4 regions of the Rossellomorea sp. y25 genome follow, and region 4 is predicted to be linked to each of the others. Evidence: riboswitches for the same ligand, from Rfam matches in the RefSeq annotation. Region 4 holds a riboswitch; each other region holds the start of a gene.
The links. A riboswitch is a leader RNA that binds a small molecule or an ion and turns the genes downstream of it on or off. The one in region 4 is predicted to bind S-adenosylmethionine.
Positions count from the first base shown of each region.

Region 1: it holds a riboswitch for S-adenosylmethionine, as region 4 does, so the genes downstream of both, AAEM60_RS17660 (methionine ABC transporter ATP-binding protein) here and AAEM60_RS20215 (O-acetylhomoserine aminocarboxypropyltransferase/cysteine synthase family protein) in region 4, are expected to answer to the same signal.
Region 2: it holds a riboswitch for S-adenosylmethionine, as region 4 does, so the genes downstream of both, AAEM60_RS01120 (Na+/H+ antiporter NhaC family protein) here and AAEM60_RS20215 (O-acetylhomoserine aminocarboxypropyltransferase/cysteine synthase family protein) in region 4, are expected to answer to the same signal.
Region 3: it holds a riboswitch for S-adenosylmethionine, as region 4 does, so the genes downstream of both, AAEM60_RS22205 (sugar ABC transporter substrate-binding protein) here and AAEM60_RS20215 (O-acetylhomoserine aminocarboxypropyltransferase/cysteine synthase family protein) in region 4, are expected to answer to the same signal.

Region 1 is NZ_CP145886.1:3,485,186-3,490,723, reverse strand. It holds gene AAEM60_RS17675 (lamin tail domain-containing protein) at 1-1,277, opposite strand, end outside; gene AAEM60_RS17670 (MgtC/SapB family protein) at 1,671-2,192, shown strand; gene AAEM60_RS17665 (glycerol-3-phosphate responsive antiterminator) at 2,237-2,806, opposite strand; SAM riboswitch class I at 3,290-3,394, shown strand; partial or broken gene AAEM60_RS17660 (methionine ABC transporter ATP-binding protein) at 3,507-4,531, shown strand; gene AAEM60_RS17655 (methionine ABC transporter permease) at 4,521-5,183, shown strand; gene AAEM60_RS17650 (MetQ/NlpA family ABC transporter substrate-binding protein) at 5,195-5,538, shown strand, end outside.
Region 2 is NZ_CP145886.1:199,526-205,063, reverse strand. It holds gene AAEM60_RS01125 (MFS transporter) at 147-1,319, opposite strand; SAM riboswitch class I at 1,765-1,871, shown strand; gene AAEM60_RS01120 (Na+/H+ antiporter NhaC family protein) at 1,961-3,277, shown strand; gene AAEM60_RS01115 ((S)-benzoin forming benzil reductase) at 3,686-4,441, opposite strand; gene AAEM60_RS01110 (divergent polysaccharide deacetylase family protein) at 4,546-5,331, opposite strand; gene AAEM60_RS01105 (helix-hairpin-helix domain-containing protein) at 5,457-5,538, opposite strand, start outside.
Region 3 is NZ_CP145886.1:4,458,674-4,464,211, forward strand. It holds gene AAEM60_RS22200 (sugar ABC transporter ATP-binding protein) at 1-967, opposite strand, end outside; gene AAEM60_RS22205 (sugar ABC transporter substrate-binding protein) at 984-2,069, opposite strand; SAM riboswitch class I at 2,516-2,622, opposite strand; gene AAEM60_RS22210 (CTP synthase) at 2,856-4,460, opposite strand; gene rpoE (DNA-directed RNA polymerase subunit delta) at 4,922-5,503, opposite strand.
Region 4 is NZ_CP145886.1:4,015,877-4,021,414, reverse strand. It holds gene AAEM60_RS20230 (redoxin domain-containing protein) at 1-43, shown strand, start outside; gene AAEM60_RS20225 (DUF302 domain-containing protein) at 135-518, shown strand; gene AAEM60_RS20220 (aminotransferase class I/II-fold pyridoxal phosphate-dependent enzyme) at 644-1,783, shown strand; SAM riboswitch class I at 1,879-1,997, shown strand; gene AAEM60_RS20215 (O-acetylhomoserine aminocarboxypropyltransferase/cysteine synthase family protein) at 2,330-3,625, shown strand; gene AAEM60_RS20210 (homoserine O-acetyltransferase) at 4,028-5,101, shown strand; gene AAEM60_RS20205 (S41 family peptidase) at 5,276-5,538, shown strand, end outside.

The sequences.
Region 1 (5,538 bases), 530 kb from region 4:
TTCAGGTCGATTGGGTCCGGGCTGTTGTTATAAAGCTCAAAATATTCGAAGGCATCATAGCCTGCATAGTTATCGGTGTTCGGAATCAATTCGGTGATCAGTAGGTTGGGTGTCGGTACGTTTTCTGTCGGTCCTGTGACGAGTGGTGCTGTAGCTTCCGATTCGTTTCCGACTTGATCGAGTGCCGTTACCTCGAAAGAGTACTCCCTGTTCAATTCCAGAGGGGAGATAATCAAGCTCTTCATGTCAGGGGCGACTGTACCGTAAAATGTTCCATTAATGTAGACGCGGTAACCTGCAAGATCACGTTCTGTATTGGCGTTCCACAATAACTTGACATGATCACTGCCTGGAGTTGCTTTCAGTCCGGTTGGGGTAGCAGGGGCTTCACTGTCCACGACCTCCTGTGGGACAGCCCGGACTTCTTTTGTGGCCGGGGATTCGTTTCCTTCCGGGTCGACAGCCGTCACCCGGAATGTGTATGCCTGACCATTTTCCAATCCATCCATGATTGAAGTGGTCGTGTCCGTTGAAGTGGTCGTTCCATCAGGGTGGTAGATCGTATAGGAGACTGCACCTTCTGAAGCTTCCCACTCAAGGGTGATTGATTGGTTGGCGGGTGTTGCAGTCAGGTTGGTTGGTGTCGCAGGACCAGTCACTTGTTCACTCAACAGGCTGGCAGGAGTCGGTTCTTCATCGTTTCCGAGCTTCTCCATTGCAGCTGAGATAGTGGCCTTGTAAATGATACTTCGGTTAGTGATGCCATCAACTACCCCATCATTAATGAGCGCTGTACTGAGAATATTGTCCTCCGCATCCGCAATCCCTACCTGGCGAAGGCTGCTGTCATGCAAACCCTGACCGGATGTCGTCAGCTTGATTTCGTATACGTCATCGGGAGTGAGATACATGTCATAGTTGGAGTTGAAGTCCCACAGCGGTACATCAGGATAAGCGAATTTCTTTAACCAGAGGACCAGGGATTCTTTCGGCTGGATGATTTTGTCGTCGATGGGCCATCGGTTAGCGGGGCTTGAGAAGTTACTAGTGAAGTATTGGAGCTCATAATCTTGTAGATTGATTGCTTCTGAGGTGGTGTTATAGATTTCGACGTACTCAAAGGGCTGACCGGTGCCTGCGGATTTGGTGACGATTTCCGTGATGACAAGAGGCGGATTGGTTTCTTTCGCGTTTGCGCTGTGAGCATGAAGCAATAAGAGTCCTGCGATTCCTAAAGCAAGAAGGACGGCTATACGGGTGATAGATCTGTTTTTCAACTTCATTTCCTCCTTTTAAATGGTATTTATGTATAAATGAAAAGAACCCCATGGCAATGGAGTGCACGATTATCGTACACACGAATTGACACAGGGTTCTCCTCATCTCTACCCGCTATATAATCTTACTAACTCCATCATACAATGGGGGATTCAGAGTGGCAATGCACATTCTGTAAAATTTAGAATTTTTAGATATATCATTGAAATGGTTGGCTGATTGGTGTATGATAAAAGGAATATTAAGAGGAATGAAGCTTGGTAGGAAGAGGAGAAGAGATCACCTATGAAGCGAACTGTATGGTTTTTTCACTATGGAGTGGAGAAATCAGGCATTCGTTTTGTGGCGCGATCTCTTTTTCATTTAAGGAGGATGGCGGCATGGCGCATTACATGAATGAGGCAACGGAATTTTTCTGGCAGCATGATATCTATTTCCGGATTTTGGTGAGTGCTGTATTAGGGTTCATCATCGGATGGGACAGGACATCGAAAAATAAACCAGCCGGGTTAAAAACATATACGTATGTATCGGTGGCCTGTACATTGATCACGATCGTCTCCATCGAAGGGGCGAATATGCTCAGTCAACCGGACAGCGGAAAAGTGATGGACCCGTTTCGTCTGGCGGCGCAGATCGTATCGGGACTCGGTTTCCTTGGAGCGGGCGTGATCCTGAAAGATGGATTGCGGGTGAAAGGACTGACGTCAGCTGCGATGATTTTCTACGTTGGGGGAATCGGGATTGGTATCGGAGCCGGGTTTTATTCCATTGTCATCTTCGCAACATTTGTAACCTTCATCATTACGAAAATAGGAAACTTCTTTGAAGAGCATGAAATCACGTCATTTCCTCTTCCATGGACACGGAAAAAAAGTAAGACAGAGGAGGAAGAAGAAAAGGTTGGCACGTAAATAAAGAGTGAGCTCAACTCCCAGTGGTTGAGCTCTTTTTTTGGTTAAAAATCCAGATTCCAGAGCTTCGGATCACCTGAAGAAATGGCGAGGGCACCGGCTCTTAGTCCATTCAGAATATCTTCCTTATTACTGATCAGGCCACCAGCGATGATGGGCAGCGTAGTCATGGCCGTCAGTTTGTCAATGATGGACGGCATGAGACCAGGAAGGACTTCAATCGCATCCGGCTTGCAGTTCTGTGCGATATCAATTCCTTTGTCAAGGGCATTGCGGTCGATAAGAAAAAGGCGCTGGATCGTCATCAATCCTTCTTCCTTTGCATATTTGATCAGGTTGCTCCTCGTTGTGATGATGCCAGCGGGCTTCCAGATTTCTGCTATGTATTTAATGGCACTTTTCGTGTTGGACAGCCCATCGATGAAATCAATATGTATGAACGTGGTTTTACCGGCTTCCTTCAGCTTTTTTAAATACCCTTCCATTGTAATCAAACTGCCGGTTAGGATGAACACGATGTTGGCGTTTGACTGTATGGCTTTGTCGAGGTCCTTTTCTTCCTTGATGGAAGCGATGACCTGGGATTGGACGATGTCGATAATGTTAGGTTTCATGGAATTGGCCCCTTTTAATAATCTGAATATTGTTTTTTCTTTTAGTATAGCATAGTTGTTTGGGGATTCTTCTTTAATGGAGGCGATGATCTGAGAATTGACGATATATTGGTCGCTCCTTTAGAGAGTGTGGGTCGTACCTTTATAGGTGAATATATTAGACTGCCTGTTAAAAGATGACTAGCACAATTATCGGTAGTGAGATCCGGTTAAGCATCAGAGCTAATCAATAGACGGAAATATTCCGCTTAAATTCGCCATGACGATTAAAAAAGGTTGAAATAAGGGGACATATTCCGATTCTATCTTCTTCTTTCGACTAATCTCAATTTCTCTTAAAGCCAAAAAGTAGAGTAAGGACCGTCCCCGGTTTGTCCAAAATAATACAATTAATTCAAAAACCGGATTGACAAACCAATTATAATCATTTACCATTACCCTAATGCTAAAACGCATCATAACTTTAACTTAATAAAGCATATCTTCTTATCCAGAGAGGTGGAGGGACTGGCCCTGTGATACCTCGGCAACGGGTTCTTATGAATACCGTGCCAATTCCATCAAGTCATGTGACTTGAAAGATGAGAAGAGCGGGACATATACATATTTTTGTGCCTCTCTTCTTATGAAGGGGGGCACTTTTTTATTTGAGCCATGATCGTCAACAAGAAGTATACATAGCGAAAGGAGCAAGTCTTATATGATCAGAGTTCAGAATGTTACGAAAGTATTCGAGACGAAGAATGGCCCATTCACCGCTTTAAAAAATGTTTCCTTCGAAGTGAAGAAGGGAGAGATTTATGGTGTGATCGGATTCAGCGGGGCGGGAAAAAGCACGCTTGTCCGCTGTCTCAATTTTTTAGAGAAACCATCATTGGGTGATATTTTCATAGAGAGGCGCAGCCTGAAAGATCAGTCGGCAGTCGATCTGAGGAAGGAGCGGCACCGCATCGGGATGATCTTTCAGCATTTCAATCTGTTTCAATCCCGGACGGTGGCAGGGAATATCGCCTATCCTCTGAAACTTGCAAAATGGCCAAAAGAAAAGATCAGCGAGAGAGTAAAGGAATTGCTCGCGTTTGTCGGACTTGAAGATAAAGCGAAGCATTATCCGGATCAACTGTCAGGAGGGCAGAAGCAAAGGGTGGGAATAGCAAGGGCCCTGGCGACATCGCCTTCGATTCTGCTCTGCGATGAAGCCACATCCGCACTTGATCCTCAGACGACGGAATCGATTCTGAACTTATTAAAGAGAATCAACGCGGAGTATGGCATTACGATTGTGATGATCACCCACGAAATGGGGGTCATCCGGAAATCTGTGATAAGGTCGCTGTCATGGAAAATGGAGAAATCGTTGAAGAGGGAAGCGTCTTCGATATCTTCTCCAACCCGCAGACCCCGACGACGAAAAACTTTGTGAAGAGTGTCATGAATGATCAGCTGCCGGCATCGGTTCTCGACAAATTGAATGACAGCAAAGAAGGGCGCATCTGCCGCCTCATTTTCAAGGGTGATTCGACGGGCACGCCGATCCTTTCCGAAACGGCAAAGAAATTCGATGCCCACATCAATGTGTTATTCGGCCAGATCACGGAACTCCAAGGTAAGCCGTTCGGGAATCTCATCGTACAGATCATTGGCAGCAAGAAAGAGACGGAAGAGATCCTGGATTATTGGAAGAACAGATTATTCGTAAGCGAGGTGGAGAAGCGTGCAAGTTAACTGGGAATTATTCTGGCCAAGAATTATTGAAGCGACATGGGATACCGTGGCGATGGTGTCATTCTCCCTCCTGTTTGCCACGTTGATCGGGCTTCCCCTCGGCATCATCGTTGTGGTCACGAGGAAGGGGCACTTACTTGAAAATAAAATCGTCTTTTCCATATTGAGCAGCATCATCAACGTGTTCCGTTCGATTCCGTTCATCATCTTGATGGTGGCCATCATCCCCTTTACAAGATTGGTAGTGGGCACATCGATCGGAACGGCGGCAGCCGTGGTACCTCTTGTCGTATTTGCAGCACCGTATATTGCAAGACTGGTAGAGAGCTCGCTCCTTGAAGTGGAACCGGGTGTCATTGAAGCGGCGGAGTCCATGGGGGCAGGGCCGTGGCAGATCATCTTCGGGATCCTCATTCCGGAAGCACTGAGTACACTGGTCCTGAATATTACGATCGCGACCATCGGACTCGTCGGAGCATCGGCCATGGCCGGGGCAGTCGGAGGCGGTGGACTCGGGGACCTCGCCATTGCTTACGGATATCAGCGATTTGAAACATCCGTCATGATCGTGACCGTCATCATTTTAATCGTGATGGTGCAGGGACTGCAGACAGCAGGGAATACATTATCAAAAATCATCAGGAGACGTTAGGAGAGAGGAATATGAAAAAATCAATCAGCCTGGCAAGTATCGCCATTCTATTAATCACCCTTATATTGAGCGGCTGCTCGGGAGACAGTGCATCCGGCTCAGGTGAAAAAGAAGTCGTTAAAGTCGGAGTGAATGGATCTGGGGTGCCGATTTGGGAGTATATGAAGGAGAAAGCAGCGAAGGAAGGGATTGAAATCGAGATTGTGGAGTTTGCCGATTACGTGAGACCGAACCAGGCGCTGGCCGATGGGGATATCGACCTGAACGCCTTCCAGACGATTTCGTATTTTGATTCATTCGTTGAAGAACATAATCTGGACCTTGTACCGATCGGCTCGACGATCATCGCGCCGAT
Region 2 (5,538 bases), 820 kb from region 4:
CATCACCCACAAAATTTTCTGCTTCTATATACTATTACACGCAGACATAGGTAAATCCTTCCTTTATTTTAATTTATTTAAATTTTCTAACAAATAAAAAAGGCATCTAGGAGAGAGACTCTCATTAGACGCCTTGAAATAACATATTAATATGCAAGTGCATTCTTCTTTTCTTCTTTCATGAGAACGAAGCAAAGGAAAATACCTAATAGGGATAGGACTGCGAAGAATAAGTACACCGTGTAAATGGAGTACGTTTCATAGATAAAACCGCCAACAAAGGTACTGAACCAATTCCCCAGTCCGTTTCCGATTGCTGAATATACCGTAACGGCTGTTGCTGTAATGTGGGAAGGCGTGATTTCTTTAATGTAACGTAAGCCCGCCGGAATGAATAACCCAATGGCAAGTCCTTGCATCACAGCCGATGAATAGACCAGCCAAAGACTAGGTTCCGTAAAGTAAAAGAGCCAGCGGAGCATGGACGCAGCACCTGCTAACGCAGCCACCGTTAATAGTCCGAATTTATCAATCCATCCCCCGGCAATCCTCATAAAGGGCACTTCTGATAAAACGGCGATTAAAAACGCAAGACCGATTCCGGCATACGTCCCCCCAGAATCCTCAACAAATAAGCCGAAGTAAACATTATTGGCCAGGTTTGGACCGAATACTAAGAAGGTTACAGCTAAGAAAATGAGGAATTTCTTCATTGTAAATAATTCTTTCATCCCTGCTTTTAAATCAAGCTTTGCTGCCGCTCTCTCCTTAGGAAACCGAAAGGAAAGGAATCCTGAAAGTACCAGACAGATAAAGAAAGAGTAAAAGATGATGGTGGGTCCGATGAAACCTTCCGAAAGTTTCCCCATTATAAAGACAGCAATCCCGAAGCCCAATGAACCGAACAGACGGATATTTCCGTAGTTATACCGGACTTTACTTGTATACTTCAAGCTAATACTATCGGAAACCGGAATGATTGCACTTTGAAAGATTGCAACTAAAATGGCCACGATAAGCAGACCATAGTAAAAGTCCATAAACAAATAACCGAGTGCAAAGATCCCAGCCACTAAAGAGGTTAAACCAAGAACCAAGGTGGGACGATTGGTCGTGTCACTCACCATTCCCCAAATCGGCTGGAAGAAAATCGTCATGATCGGACCTACAGACATGATCGTTCCAATCTGATATCCGTTTAATCCAACGCTTTCACTCAAATACACACTGAGTAAGGGATATAAACTACCAACACCGAAGAACGTTAATAAATAAAATCCTTGTAAGGTAAAAATTTGATTTCGTACAGTTCTTTCCACTACCGTATCCCCCAGATGTTTTTTGTCTTCCTTATAGTAGACCTTGAACGTTCAATTGTCTATGAGTTTATACCTTATTATGGATAAAGTCATGCATTTTTAGAGCTTTGAATGTTTCGTCCAGCTACGGCGGCTAGCCCCTCGAGGTCATAAGCCAATAACGCCATAAAGGCAAAAGGCGCCTTTCCGGCGTTCTCGTCTTATGCTTGTCGGGCCTGAGCGAACCGCCTCCGCTTTTGTTTCGGCCAGCTACGGCGGCTAGTCCCTCGAGGTCATAAGCCAATAACACCATAAAGGCAAAAGGCGCCTTTCCGGCGTTCTCGTCTTATGCTTGTCGGGCCTGAGCGAGCCGCCTCCGCTTTTGTTTCAAAAATTCCCGTTTGACTTTTTTGAGTAAACCCTTTAAAGTATGGAAGTATATTTTAAATCAACTAAATAACATATCTTCTTATCCAGAGAGACGGAGGGACTGGCCCTGCGATGTCTCGGCAGCGGACTCAGGCTTTGAGTGCTGTGCCACATCCAGCAAGCGTAAAGCTTGAAAGATAAGAGGAGTGTTTCGTTCTATTGAAACCTCTTCTTATTTTTGAAGAGGTTTTTTGTATTTTACGAAATTGAACAATGACAAAGGAGTGTTAGGAATGAATCAAGAAAAAGGAAATTTATTGGCATTACTGCCTTTAATTATATTTGTTTCTCTGTTCCTTGGAGCAGGCATCATTTCTGGAGACTTTTATGCTTTTCCTGTATTAGTATCAATTATCATTGCATCCGTTGTAGGTCTGTTGATGAACCGGAAAGAGACGTTAACGGCTAAGATTGAGCGTTTCGCTAAAGGAGCCGGTCATCCTGATATCATGATCATGGTCTTTATCTTCCTTTTAGCAGGAGCTTTTTCAGGAGTAGCTGAAAAGATGGGAGCTGTTGATTCTACCGTAAACTTTGCCCTTTCCGTGCTGCCTGGTAACTTGATTATTGTAGGATTATTCATTATCGCTGCTTTCATTTCGTTATCGATGGGAACATCCATGGGGACGATCGCAGCACTCGCGCCAATCGGTGTCGGGATTAGTTCAGGAACAGATATTTCCATGCCGCTTGCCATGGCAACAGTCATTGGAGGAGCGATGTTCGGAGATAACTTATCATTTATTTCTGATACGACAATCGCAGCCGTTCGTACACAGAAAACGGAAATGAAGGATAAATTTAAAGTCAACTTTTTCATTGTATTACCTGCGGCAATCATCACAATGGTGATTCTTCTTGTTCTTACTATGGGGAATCAATCGACTGTCGGAGCGGAAAGCTTTAATTGGATTAAAATCCTGCCTTACCTTGGAGTGATCATCGGTGCTCTTGCAGGACTAAATGTGTTTGTTGTATTGTTAGGCGGAATTGTTTTAGCCGGAATTATTGGATTCATTGATGGAAGCTTTACCCCGGCAAGTTATTTCGGGAGTGTAGCCGATGGGATGACTGGCATGGCAGAGATTGTAATCCTTTCTGTACTGATTGGCGGGGTTGTTGAACTAATCCGTCATAACGGCGGGATTCAGGCTTTACTTTATCACGCCACCCGCAAAATCAAGTCTCCTCAGGGAGCACAGCTTGCTACAGCAGGATTAGTGAGTTCTACTAATCTTTGCACAGCAAACAACACGATTTCGATCATCATTGCCGGCCCCCTTGCTAAAACAATTAGTGAAAACTATGGAGTTGACGCCCGTAAATCAGCCAGTATCCTTGATATTTTCTCTTGTTCCGTTCAAGGGTTAATTCCATACGGAGCGCAGGCTCTGTTAGTGGCTGAAGTGGCAGGCATATCACCGATCAGCATTATCCCATATGCCTTCTACCCGATCTTAATTGCTGTTTGCGGCATTATTGCCATTCGATTTGCACTACCAAAATTCACACGCAAAACAGCACCTGACGCAAACCCGGTGCGATCTTAATAAATGAGAGTAGAGAGACAAATCCTTTGGGGTTTGTCTCTTTTTTTCGAAAAGAGAGTTATCACGGTAGGTTGATGAACGAAAATAACAAATATAGGAGACGAATTAAATCATTTCGGCAAATCTTCTTTGATTTTTATTCAAACTTGGACTTTTTTGTGTTGTTGGTTAAAAATTTTCCACTTCATCAGCACATTCCCATAAAAACCCCCAATTTTGCCTTTTAAACCTTAATTGTAGGGCCGTGGATATTTTTGTTGTGCCACTTTCGAGGAAACTTGTGCCACTCTCATCCAAAATTGTGCCACTTTTGCAGTTTATTGTGCCAAATTGTGAATACCGCTAATCATTATTGTTTACAGCCCAAAATTCAAAAAGCAGATCCCCTTCCAGGAATCTGCTTTCTTTTTATAATAAATCATTTACATGATAAAGCTTACCACTTTCAAGTTCGCTTTCTGTCACAAGCTTGACCAGTGCATCTGCCACCGTATCTGTTTCACGAAGCATGCCTTCCTCTTTATATCGCTGAAATGCTTCTACATCGACAAAGGCTTCTTTAGAGGATGAACGGATTTCTCCTTGCATATCCGTATTCATCACACCCGGGCTGAAGGCAATCGCTTGATGGCGGCTATGCTTTTTAGAAAGCTCTAAGCTTATGGTTTCTGTCAGCATGTTCACACCGGCTTTGGTTGCGCAGTACGTGCTCCATCCGTAAACAGGGCGACTTCCTGCTCCTGAGCTGATATTGATCATGATCATCTTCGAGTCAGAACCCCGTGCTGCTTTTATCATCTCATTGGTAGAGATCATGGGAGAAAGTAAATTCACATGCACACTCGTTTCGAGAGCTTGGTTTTCTACTTCACCAGACCGATTGATTGGTGTCACCACACCGGCATTATGGACAACATAGACTCTGTCCGGTTGATATCCGAATACCTTCGTCCCCACTTCACGGAAGACCGCTTCTGTTTCTCCTGATTGTGCAAGATCGCATGGAAAGAAGTCATACGATACCTCTTTTTCCCCGGCAAGCTTTTGCAGTCTTTCGTTATTTGATCTGGAAACATTGATCAACCCTATGCCTTTTTCAATAAATAGCTTGGCGATCGATTCACCTAAGCCTCTTGTTGCTCCCGTTACAATTGCATAATCCATATCGAATCATCTCCTTCTTACCTTCTGATTATAAGGGAGGGTCTTCTTATATCAAATAAATAAGCATTGGTTTAACAGAAGATTTACAAAGAAAGAGCACACCATCAAGGCATGCTCTCATCAATCAAATGATATTCAGGTATTAAATCTGACAGTGGTACAATGGATGCTTTTTTCTCATAAAGTGGAAGAAACTCTTCAAGCATGGTTGCGACCTTGATTCCTGTGACCCCGACATGACCTATGGCAATGGTGGAAGTGTCACTGTCCAATTCTTTAGAAAGGAGCTTGGCTTGCTTTCCGATATGCTGGACGGTATAGACATCATCAAAGAATAATTCATTTTCAAGATAGGGAACGTCCAATTCTTTCGCAAGCTTGGGAATGACGCTCTTTCCTGTTGTTTTACTATCCAAATAAAATAAACCCTTTTCCTTGCATACCTCTAAAACGATCCTCATGACCCTCTCATCAGCTGTGGCTTTTGAACCCATATGGTGATTGACGCCTACTGCGTAGGGAACCTCTTCAATCGCCTTTTCTACTCTTTTCCGGATTTCGTCATTTGAAAGTGAAGTGGTGATTGCCCCTGGCCCAAGCCAACTTGCTTTCCCTGACATCGGTTCCATGGGTAGATGGACGATGACCTCATGGCCAAGCCCATGTGCCTTCTCCGCATCTTGCCTTGTTGTGGGCAGAAAGGGCATAACTGCAATCGTCAAGGTGACGGGTAATTTCAGGATTTCTTCTGTTCCCTTCATGTCGTTTCCTAAATCATCAATAACGATTGCGAGTTCATTGTGATGGGCTGGAAGGGGCAGAATGTTTCTTGCAGAAGATGACGCATGAAAAAAGAACGGCAATAGAAAACAGATGAATAGGACTCTCATCTTTCATCACTCCTTTTCCCTTATCATGTCCATTTTGAGGAGTATATACGAAAGAGGTCCGTCCCTGAAGAGAACGCATATAAATTAAGACAGGAAGCTGATTCTTTGCTTCCTGCCTTTTTAGTTTATGAGGTCCGTCCCTCATCCCAGGCTTTGGTTGGACGGTCACTGGGGTAACCGTGGGTTTGGCGGTAGTTTTTTCTTTGG
Region 3 (5,538 bases), 440 kb from region 4:
TCCTCAGCTTCTTTCCTCCCAGAAAATAGTCACCCGATTCTACCTGAGAGGCTCCGAATAAGGCTTTGGCAAGCTCGGTTTTTCCCGCTCCCACAAGCCCGACCACTCCGACTACTTCTCCTGCCTTAACGGATAAATGGATATCCTTCACCTTTTGTCCGTCTTCGAGCCCCCTCACTTCGTAAAGCGTTTCACCGATCGGCAGCGTTCTTTTCTGAAACTCTTCTCTATATGTTCCTCCAAGCATGGCTTCAATGATCTTGTGAGAGGTTGTTTGTTGTGTTCCAAACGTTCCAATGGTCTCTCCGTCTCTCATGACCGTGATGCGATCGGAAAGCTGAAATACTTCCGGGAGCCTGTGAGAGATGAAAATGACCCCTACTCTCTCTTTCTTTAAATCTTCTATGACTCGGAATAACTTTTCCGTCTCAGAAGAACTTAAAGGTGCCGTTGGTTCATCCAAAATCAATACTTTCGCTTGTTGAAGCAGGCTTCTGGCAATGAGCACCAGCTGCTTTTCAGCGAGACTTAAGTGTGACGCAGGCTGACCGAGGGGAATGGTTTCTGCCCCGATGCGTCTAAGCGCCTCCGACGCTTCTTTCTTTAATGACTTTTTAGTAATAAAGAAGAAACCTTTTTGTGAGAACTGATCAAGGACGATATTTTCCGCTACAGAAAGTCCAGGGACAATGGCCGTGTCCACTTCCTGGTACACGCAATGGATGCCATGCTCCTTCGCTTCTTTCGGAGATTGATAGTCTCTTTTTTCAGAGTGAAGGATGATGTCTCCGCTGTCCTGCACATAGGCTCCTGATAAAATCTTCATCAGCGTACTTTTCCCAGCACCATTCGCCCCCAAGAGGGCATGGACCTCCCCCTCTTTCACATCGAAGCTTGCATTCTTTAGGGCTTTCACTCCTGAGAAGGTTTTATTGATATTGATCATTTCTAACAGTGGAGACGTCATCTCTTTTAACTCCTTTCTACTCTTTGAACGATCCTTCAAGCGTTTTTAATTCATCTGTATAGCCTTGCTCACTTGCTCCCCAGCCATCTACATGCTCGTGTAATTGATCTGTGGTAATCGTTTCTTCAGGCAATGCTTCTTTTTCAATAAATACCGGCTCAAGCTTTACTTTCTCAGGCGTTTCCTCGCCATTTAGCTTTTGATATAAAAACCGGACCTGCACGCGTCCGATATCTTTCGGATCAACGGCTGCCGATGCCACCCACGGGCTTCCATCTTTTTGAATGATTTGCAGGTCTTCATCACTCATGTCGATTCCATATACTTTGATTTCATCTCTCCCTGCCGCTTCGATTGCCCGAACGGCGCCTTTTGCAAATTCATCCCAAGCAGCCCAAACAGCATCGATGTCACCTTTGTTCGGATACTGTTTCAATATGGCCTCCATTTGAGCCTGTGTATCCAGTGCTGTATTCTGAGTAGCCGCTCCAAATGCCGCCACCTCTTTAATATCAGGATTTTTTTCTAAAAACTCCTGATAGGCTACTTGGCGTCTTTCCATCGGGGCAAAGCCTGCAACCCAAATTTTCACGATCTCACCCTTACCGCCAATCTCATCTGAAAGCTTCGTCAAGGTTTGTTCAGCCATTTGCTGATCACCCTGTTCGAGGACCGTCACCTCTTCTGAAGCAACATCCGCATCGAATACGACAACCGGAATGTTTTGTTCCTTCGCTTTTTCCACCCCTGATTGCAGTGCTTCTTTCGTTCCATGATCGATGAGGATCCCATCAAACTTTTGATTGATGGCCGCATCCAGGTTAGAAGACATTTTTGCCAGGTCCCCTTCAGACGTAAATACTTGAATCTTGCCCCCAAACTTCTCTACCTGCTCTTTGACACCTTCTATGTATTGAGCGGAAAATGTCCCTAAATTGATTTGCATAATAAGGGCGATCTTTTTATTGGCCAATGGATGATCAGATGTTGCTTCCTTCTTCTCTCCACTGTCTGCGTCCGCTTCCTGGGATACCTTTGGCTGACAAGCGACTAAACTGAAAATAAGTGCGAGTAATACGAATAATGATGCCGTTTTTTTCATCTTTCTTTTCTCCTCCCGAGGTGATATGCCTCAATTTTTTAAAATATTCTTTTCATAAAAGATATTTGTTGTTTTAAAACCGGGATCTGCAAAGGCTCTGTCAACCAGTATGTGCTGGATGGTGAGGGGAACCGCTCCGCTTGCAGCTAGCGTACGGCCGAGCCTCCTCATCTTCGCTTCCGGGGTCTCGGCACGCCCGTTTTTCCGCAGGAGTCTACGCAGTTCCCCTCACCATCTATAAGAGATTTCCGTGACAGAGCTCAGTATTGACAGAGCAATCTAAAGGAAAGTATCCCTACTTTAAAGCTATTATCGACCTCCGTACACCTGGAGCGGAAATCAATCAGCACTTTCCCTTTAAAAGCAACAAAGTTCACAAAACATTCTTTGCAAATAAAAAAACCCCTTTTCCCAAGAGAAAAGAGGTTTATGTATAAATAAACGTACTCTTATCACTCAGGAAATTCTTCCTGCAGGTCTTAGCACCTTTCCGTCTAAACGGTAGGTTGCCGGGCGTCATCGGGCCAGTCCCTCTGCCAACTCTTTATAAGAGATTATGAAATTTGGTATAGTTCGCATGCTATAAACGATATGTTAACGATATGCGGGAATATTGTCAATATTCTTTTTTGGAAAATTTTATAGATGAGATAAAAGAGGAGTTCGTGAAAATTGTCGTTATTTGTAGAATGGTCGATAAATTCCGATTCCCCTTAAAAATCGGCCACCCCCACCCTAAAAAAAACCGCCCTCCCAAACCTGGGAGAGCAGTTACATAATCAAATCTTATTTCTCACCATACGCAAGTGACGCTTCCACGAAGTCTCTGAATAGAGGCTGCGGGCGTGTCGGGCGTGAAGTGAATTCAGGATGGAATTGAGATGCGACGAACCATGGGTGATCGCTTAGCTCGATGATTTCCACAAGACGGCCATCAGGGCTTGTGCCTGAGAAGATGAAGCCGGCTTTTTCCATTTGCTCACGGTAGTGATTGTTGAATTCGAAGCGGTGGCGGTGACGCTCATAAACCACTTCTCCGTCGTAGGCCGCATAGGCTTTTGAACCTTTTGTCAGCTTACATGGGTATAGTCCAAGACGCAGTGTCCCACCAAGATCTTCGATATCCTTTTGTTCTGGTAAAAGGTCGATGACAGGGTATGGCGTTTCAGGATTTAACTCAGCAGAGTGAGCTCCTTCCAATCCAAGAACATTACGTGCGTATTCTACAGATGCCAGCTGCATACCAAGGCAGATTCCGAGGAAAGGTACCTTGTTTTCACGGGCATATTGAGTCGCAGCGATTTTCCCTTCTACTCCACGGTCACCGAAGCCACCTGGTACAAGGATTCCATCTACATCTGCCAGTTTTTCTGCTACATTTGCGTTGTCGATCAGCTCAGAGTTCAACCATCTTACTTCGATGTCGCTATCGAAATGGTAGCCTGCGTGACGAAGGGCTTCCACTACTGAGATATACGCATCCTGCAGTTCAACATACTTCCCTACCAGGGCGATTCTTGTTTTACGGGACAGGTTTTTCACTCTATCAACGAGTTCATTCCACTCGGTCATGTCTGCTTCGTGGCAATTAAGCTTCAAGTGCTGACATGTGATTTCATCAAGCTTTTGATCCTGTAGTGCAAGTGGTACAGAGTATAGTGTATCTGCGTCCATTGCTTCGATTACAGCATTTTTATCAATATCACAGAATAACGCGATTTTGTCTTTCATGTCTTGAGTCATTGGCATTTCTGTACGCACGACGATGACATTTGGCTGTATACCAAGACTGCGAAGCTCTTTTACGCTATGCTGAGTCGGTTTTGTTTTCATTTCACCAGCTGCCTTGATGTAAGGTACAAGTGTACAGTGGATATACATCACATTGTCACGGCCTACATCGCTCTTGATCTGGCGAATGGCTTCAAGGAATGGCAGAGATTCGATATCCCCTACTGTTCCGCCGATTTCCGTGATTACGACATCTGAATTGGTTTCGCGTCCGGCACGGTATACGCGCTCTTTGATTTCATTCGTGATGTGTGGGATAACTTGTACCGTTCCACCAAGATAATCACCGCGACGCTCTTTCTTCAGTACAGTTGAATAGATTTTACCCGTTGTCACAGAGCTGTATTTCGTTAAGTTTATATCAACGAAACGCTCGTAGTGACCTAAGTCAAGATCCGTTTCTGCACCATCATCGGTTACGAATACTTCACCGTGCTGATATGGACTCATCGTTCCTGGATCCACGTTGATGTATGGATCAAACTTCTGGATCGTGACGCTCACTCCACGGTTTTTCAATAGTCTACCAAGGGACGCTGCTGTGATCCCTTTCCCTAGTGACGACACTACGCCGCCTGTTACGAAAATATACTTAGTCATGTATATGTCCCCCTTCAAAGTAAGTTTGGTTCAAAAAAAGTAGAGGGTGTCTCCTATGTATTCATGTCATGAATTTATCTTGTTCAAAGAAGGACAAGTCCATTCTCATAAAATAAATTCATCTGCATAAACCGCTAAAAGACAGCCTCTTATTATCAATATACATAAAAATGTAAGGGGTTTTGAAAAGATAGATCCTCCACACATAAGGTTTAGGTAAAACCCTATTATGTCAAAGCTTTCTTCTTACAAAAATAAAAAACGCCCCGCTTACAAACATGTAAGGGGAGCGTGATATACGTTATTCGTCCCTTTTTAGGGAGCCCAAATAAAATACTACCTTCCTGTGAGGAAGAAGTCAAGCACTGAATAAGAATAGAATTTTCAATCATTTTGAGCATATTAAAAAGCTCCCCGAAGGCAAAATACCTTTTGGGGAGCAGCCATTCCAGTCGAAGAGATTACTTCTCTTCCTCATCTTCTTCTAACTCTTCTTCTTCTTCGTCTTCATCATCATCTACTTCATCAAATTCATCGATTTCGAGTTCATCATCGTCTTCATCGATGTCCAGATCTTCGTCTTCATCGTCAACGGCATCCACATCGTCGTCGTCATCCGTCAGATCGTCGTCATCGTCCGTGTCATCAAGGTCATCGTAATCAAGATCTTCATCGTCCAGATCATCGAAATCATCCAGATCCAGATCTTCATCGTCTTTTTTCTTCGCTTTTTTCTTTTTGCTGGATTTCATTGTTGGAACGGTTTCTTCCTCGATTTGATCAACCGGATACCATTCTCTTAATCCCCAACGATTATCACCCATGGCAATAAAGCGTCCATCGATATTCAGGTCCGTATAGAATTGAAGTAAACGGCTGCGAACCTCTTTATCAGAGATTTCAAGCAAACCTTTAATTTCTTTGACTACTTCTTCGAATGCCATTGCTTGCTTTTTCTCTACTAAAATTTCATGTGCCAACTCAATAAATGATGTTTGACGTAATTCTTCTTTGGATAACTGCTTAAGACTCAATTTACGCACTTCCTTTCTCTATTTCACACTCTACTAAGTAGAGT
Region 4 (5,538 bases):
GAACGAAGACATGATGGGTAAAATGGTCGAAGGAATGGAATAATGGAGAGGGACGGACCTCTGAATATCGATGTTTGACCTTATACTCTATGAGGTATTAAATGAATGTGATAAAAAAAGGAGGAGATGTGAACATGTTTCATTACACAAAGGAAGTTTCAATGAGTGTGAAAGAAGCAGTGGAAGCGGTAGAAACTGTCCTGAAAGATGAGAGCTTCGGTGTACTATGGAATCTCGATCTTGCCCAGAAATTGCAGGATAAGGGCCTTGATTTCAACGAAGAAGTAGTCGTATTAGAGGTGTGTAATCCACATGAAGCTAAAAAGGTGCTGGAAGAAAGCATGCTCGTAAGCTACTTCCTTCCTTGCAAAGTGACGGTATACACAGAAGGCGGTACCACCAAGATCGGTATGGCAAAACCAAGCAAGCTGATCGAGATGGTGGATAACGATGAACTAAAAAGCCTGGCATTGGATATTGAAAATCGCCTGATCGGATGTTTGGAAAACGTTCAATAAAACGCAGTGCACCTGTTGCAATTTGGCAGGTGTTTTTTTATGCCTCCAAAAGATCTTACTCCTCACAATCTTCTGAATATGATACACTTTTAAAAATACATAGATTCAGGAAGGATGAAAGAGAGATGAAATTCACAACTAAGGTCGTGCACAGTCAGTTAAAAGGAACAGAGGAAATCCGCAGTAAGACGACTCCGATTTATCAGACCTCTGCTTTTTCTTTTACTTCTTTAGAGGAGTTGGAGGGTTTCTATGAAGGGAAGTCTCCTTATCTCTACACAAGAACGGGAAATCCAAATACAGACGAGCTTGGAAAGATGGTGGCAGACTTGGAAGGAGCCCCGGCAGGTGTAGCAACTTCTTCTGGATTATCGGCCATCCTTGTTGGTATCCTCGCTGTTGTGCAATCAGGGGATCACATCATTGCTGCCGAGGATTTATACGGGGGTACGTTCCATATGCTGAAAGAAGAGCTGAAATCACTCGGTATTTCTACTTCATTCGTTGATTTTACAAGTTTAGAGGAATTAGAGGGAGCCATTACTCCACAAACCAAACTCATCTACAGTGAGACCGTCACAAACCCGTTTATGCGAGTGGAAGATATCCCTAAAATGGTCGGATTCGCTGAAAAACACAACCTGAAAACAATGATCGATAACACATTCGCCACACCGTTTCTGCGCCACCCTTTCTTAGAAGGGGTGGATCTGGTCGCTCACAGTGCCACGAAGTATATCGGAGGACATAGTGATATCACAGCAGGAGTCATAGTCGGGAAGGAAGATCTTGTTCAAAAAGCGAGAGAAAAAGTCGTCAACATCGGTTCGAACCTGAGTCCATTTGAAGCCTGGCTGACATGCCGCGGAGCGAAAACACTGGCTCTCCGAATGGGGACCCAAGCAAGGAATGCCGAAGTTCTTGCGGCGGACCTTCGAGCAAATGAATACGTGAAGGAAGTTTATTACCCAACGGATTTATCCGATAAAGGAAATGGAGCCATCGTAACGATCGAGCTATCCAACACATGTGACATCAGCACATTCTTCAAATCACTTGGCTGGATTAAAATCATCCCTTCTCTTGCCGGCGTGGAGACTACGGTCTCATATCCATTAGGAACGTCTCATCGTGCCCTGCCGAAGGATGCGCAGGAAAAACTCGGAATAAACACACATGTCGTGCGCATATCGTTAGGTATTGAGGATGGGGAAGACATCGTCGTGCAATTTAACGAAGCGATTACAGCTTCGGTTAAAAATTAAATAATGTAAAAATTCTAAAAATACTCTTGACGTTGAGGTCGGTTACCCCTTATAATTCATCTCAACGCAAGAATTTTCACATTGACAACTACATGCTCTTATCCAGAGAGGTGGAGGGACTAGGCCCGATGAAACCCGGCAACCTTCATGTACGCAGTAATGCGTCGCATGAAAAGGTGCTAATTCCTGCAGGCGATTGCCTGAAAGATAAGAGGAGGACCCTATTAAATTAGACCCTCTTCTTAGGAAGAGGGTTTTTTATTTTTTCCTCTTCTATCTTCTTAAGGAAACATACTTCTTCGATTTTTCAGTTTCAGAGTTCGACAGCAGAATTTTGGTGGAAATTTAACAGGAGAAAATGGGACGATATTTAACAGTTAAAATAAGTCGAAAATTCAACTGTTAAAAAAACGCATTATTTTAACAGTCAAATATCATTCTGAATTCAACAGTCAAAATTCTAACAAACTTTAACAGGCAAACGTCCAAAACATTCAACCGCAAAACGGAAACCCAATCACCAAAACCATTTAGGAGGAATTCTCTATGACAAAATCATTCGATTTCGACACACTACTACTTCACGGCGGCCAGGAGCCGGATCCATCTACAGGTTCGAGGGCAGTGCCGATTTACCAAACGACATCCTACGTTTTCGATAACAGTGATCATGCGGCAAAATTATTTGCCCTTGAAGTGCCGGGTAACATTTATACGCGCATCATGAACCCGACTGTAGACGTGTTGGAAAAACGCCTTGCTCTGTTAGAAGGAGGAATCGGAGCACTTGGTGTATCATCCGGAATGGCCGCTATCTCACTATCAATCTTAAATATCGCCGGAGCAGGTGATGAAATTGTAGCAGCTACCAATCTCTATGGTGGAACCTATAATCTATTCTCTACCACTCTCCCGAAATACGGTATCAAGGTGCATTTCGTAGATCCGACAGACCCGGAAAATTTCCGCAAAGCGATCACTCCTAAAACGAAAGCGGTATTCGCTGAAACAATCGGGAATCCAAGTCTACATGTGCTTGATATTGAAGCGGTAGCAAAAGTGGCACATGACCATCATATCCCGTTGATCATCGATAATACCTTTGCCACTCCATATGTATGTAAGCCGATCGAGTGGGGAGCGGATATCGTCATCCACTCTGCAACAAAATGGATCGGAGGTCACGGTACAGCAATCGGGGGAGTTGTCATTGACGGTGGGAAGTTCGATTGGAATCATGAAAAGTTCCCGGGTTTCACAGAAGAGGACCGAAGCTATAATGGACTGCGCTACGCACAGGATGTAGGACCGGCAGCATTCATTACAAAATTAAGGGTGCAGCTGCTTCGTGACTTAGGGGCGTGCTTAAGTCCGCAAAACGCATTCCTTCTGTTGCAGGGATTAGAAACGCTTCATCTTCGCATCGAACGTCACACAGAGAATGCCTTTAAGATTGCGGAGCATTTAGATCAGCATAATGGCGTTGCGTGGGTATCCTATCCAGGGTTGCCTCAGCATCCGTCTCACAAGCTTGCTCAAAAATACTTGAAAAACGGAGCGGGTTCCATCGTCGTATTTGGTATTAAAGGTGGGAGAGATTCCGGACGGAAAGTAGTCGATAACATTTCTCTTTGGTCTCATGTGGCCAATGTAGGGGATGCAAAATCACTGATCATCCACCCGGCATCCACGACCCATCAGCAATTAAACGACCAGGAAATTCGTGCTACAGGGGTAACCGAGGATCTTGTGAGACTTTCTGTTGGATTAGAGTCTGCGAAGGACCTGATCGAGGACTTGGACCATGCTATTGAAGTGGCGTTGGAAACATCACGGGTGTGATAGAAACTGGAGAATATGGCCCTAAAATCGTCATTGAAATCACTTTACAGGGTGAAAAGGTGGATTTAGATACTATTTATAGAGCATCCGGGGTCTACTTAAGGGAGATATCAGCGAAAACCTGATTTTATCAGCGGAATTTCGAATATATCAGCGAAAACCTGATTTTATCAGCGGAATTTCGAATATATCAGCAAAATCGGGATTGTATCAGCGAACAGGATGCACGCGCCGTCCCCTAGAATGAATATCTGAATTCTTGACGAAAGTCTTAACGACGAATTCTCAACGCCCTAATGGCAATATCCAAAAATCAGTCCAAAGTCAACTGTTTTACAAGCGGGGCTATCTGGTGTGGAATCCTGATCCCCCCGCTACAACACCAAAAAAGGAGGTGGAGGAATGGAGAAGTCATACACGTATGAAGTAAGCTCCATTACCATCCCATCCCTCACATTAGAGTCAGGCACCACGTTAAAAAATGTAGATCTTACGTATGAACGGACAGGAAACAAAGAAGGACCCTCCATCCTGGTTTGCCATGCCCTCACAGGGACCCATATCGTAAAGGGAACGAGTGAAGACCGGGGCTGGTGGGATGGACTGATTGGTCCCGGGTCGTATATTGATACCGAACATTTTAATGTGATTGCCTTTAATGTATTAGGAGGATGTGAAGGAAGTACGGGACCAACGTCAACCAATCGACATACCGGAGAACGTTACGGTCCGGACTTCCCGGGTGTTACGATAAGAGACATGGTCCATGCCCAATATGAAGCACTCCAACAACTTTCGATCGACCGCATCGAAGCGGTTATCGGAGGCTCACTGGGAGGGATGCAGGCCCTGGAATGGGGAGCCCTGTATCCTGCCTATATAAATAAAGTTTTCGCTCTTGCCGTCACACCTTCCTTGAATGATTATGGTCTCGCTTTTAATCACATCGGGATCACAGCGATTGAAGAGGACCCCGGATTTCAAAAGGGACATTATCCACCAGGCGCTATCTTAAAAGGATTAGAGATTGCCAGAATGGTTGGGATGGTCACGTACCGGACTCAGGAACTGTTCGATCAGCGTTTCCAACGTGAAAAGCAAAACGAACAATTCAATGTCGAAAGCTATCTCGATTACCAAGGAAAGAAATTAGGAAAGCGGTTTGATCCAAACAGCTATCTTACCCTGCTGAAAGCCATGAACTCACATGATATTGGAAGGGGGAGAGGAGGAACAGAAGAGGTAGCGAAGAATTATCAGTGCGAACTGATTTCGATTAGCTATGAAGGTGATTTAATTTATTCACCTCACTATCTAAAGGAGTTTACACATCTCGTACCAAAGAGTGAACACTACTTCATCTCCACCGCCTTTGGTCATGACGGATTCCTGGTTGAATTTGAAAAGTGGGGAGGAATCATTGCTTCTCACCTCAAAAACCATCACGTTCAAAGAGTTTTTACAGGGACAAAATGAGAGCTCTCTTATCATAACTCGTCCCCCTCCGGCATATAGTTAGATAAGCAAAGACATTGCACCGCCTTAGCGCGTTTTTGTGTGGTGTCTTTTTCGTTGGATAAGAAAGGCTGGCGTCCTTAGTCGCGCCACTCTTATCTATACAAAGACCAACAACAAGCTGGAGGGGAATATATGGAGTGGACGGGCAGAAAGCTCATCATCACAATCATCATCAGTATGCTGATCGGTGCTGGAGGAATGTATGGCGGCTTGGAATGGACGGGCAAGGGTGGGGACGAGCTTGCTCAGTTTGACGGAAAAGGCGAGCTCAATGACAAGCTGCACAAAGTAGAAGTGGCGTATGACTTGATTAGTGACAAGTTCTTTCAGGATGTGGATAAAGGGCAGCTGGTGGAAGGTGCGATTCAGGGAATGCTGAAGACTCTGGATGACCC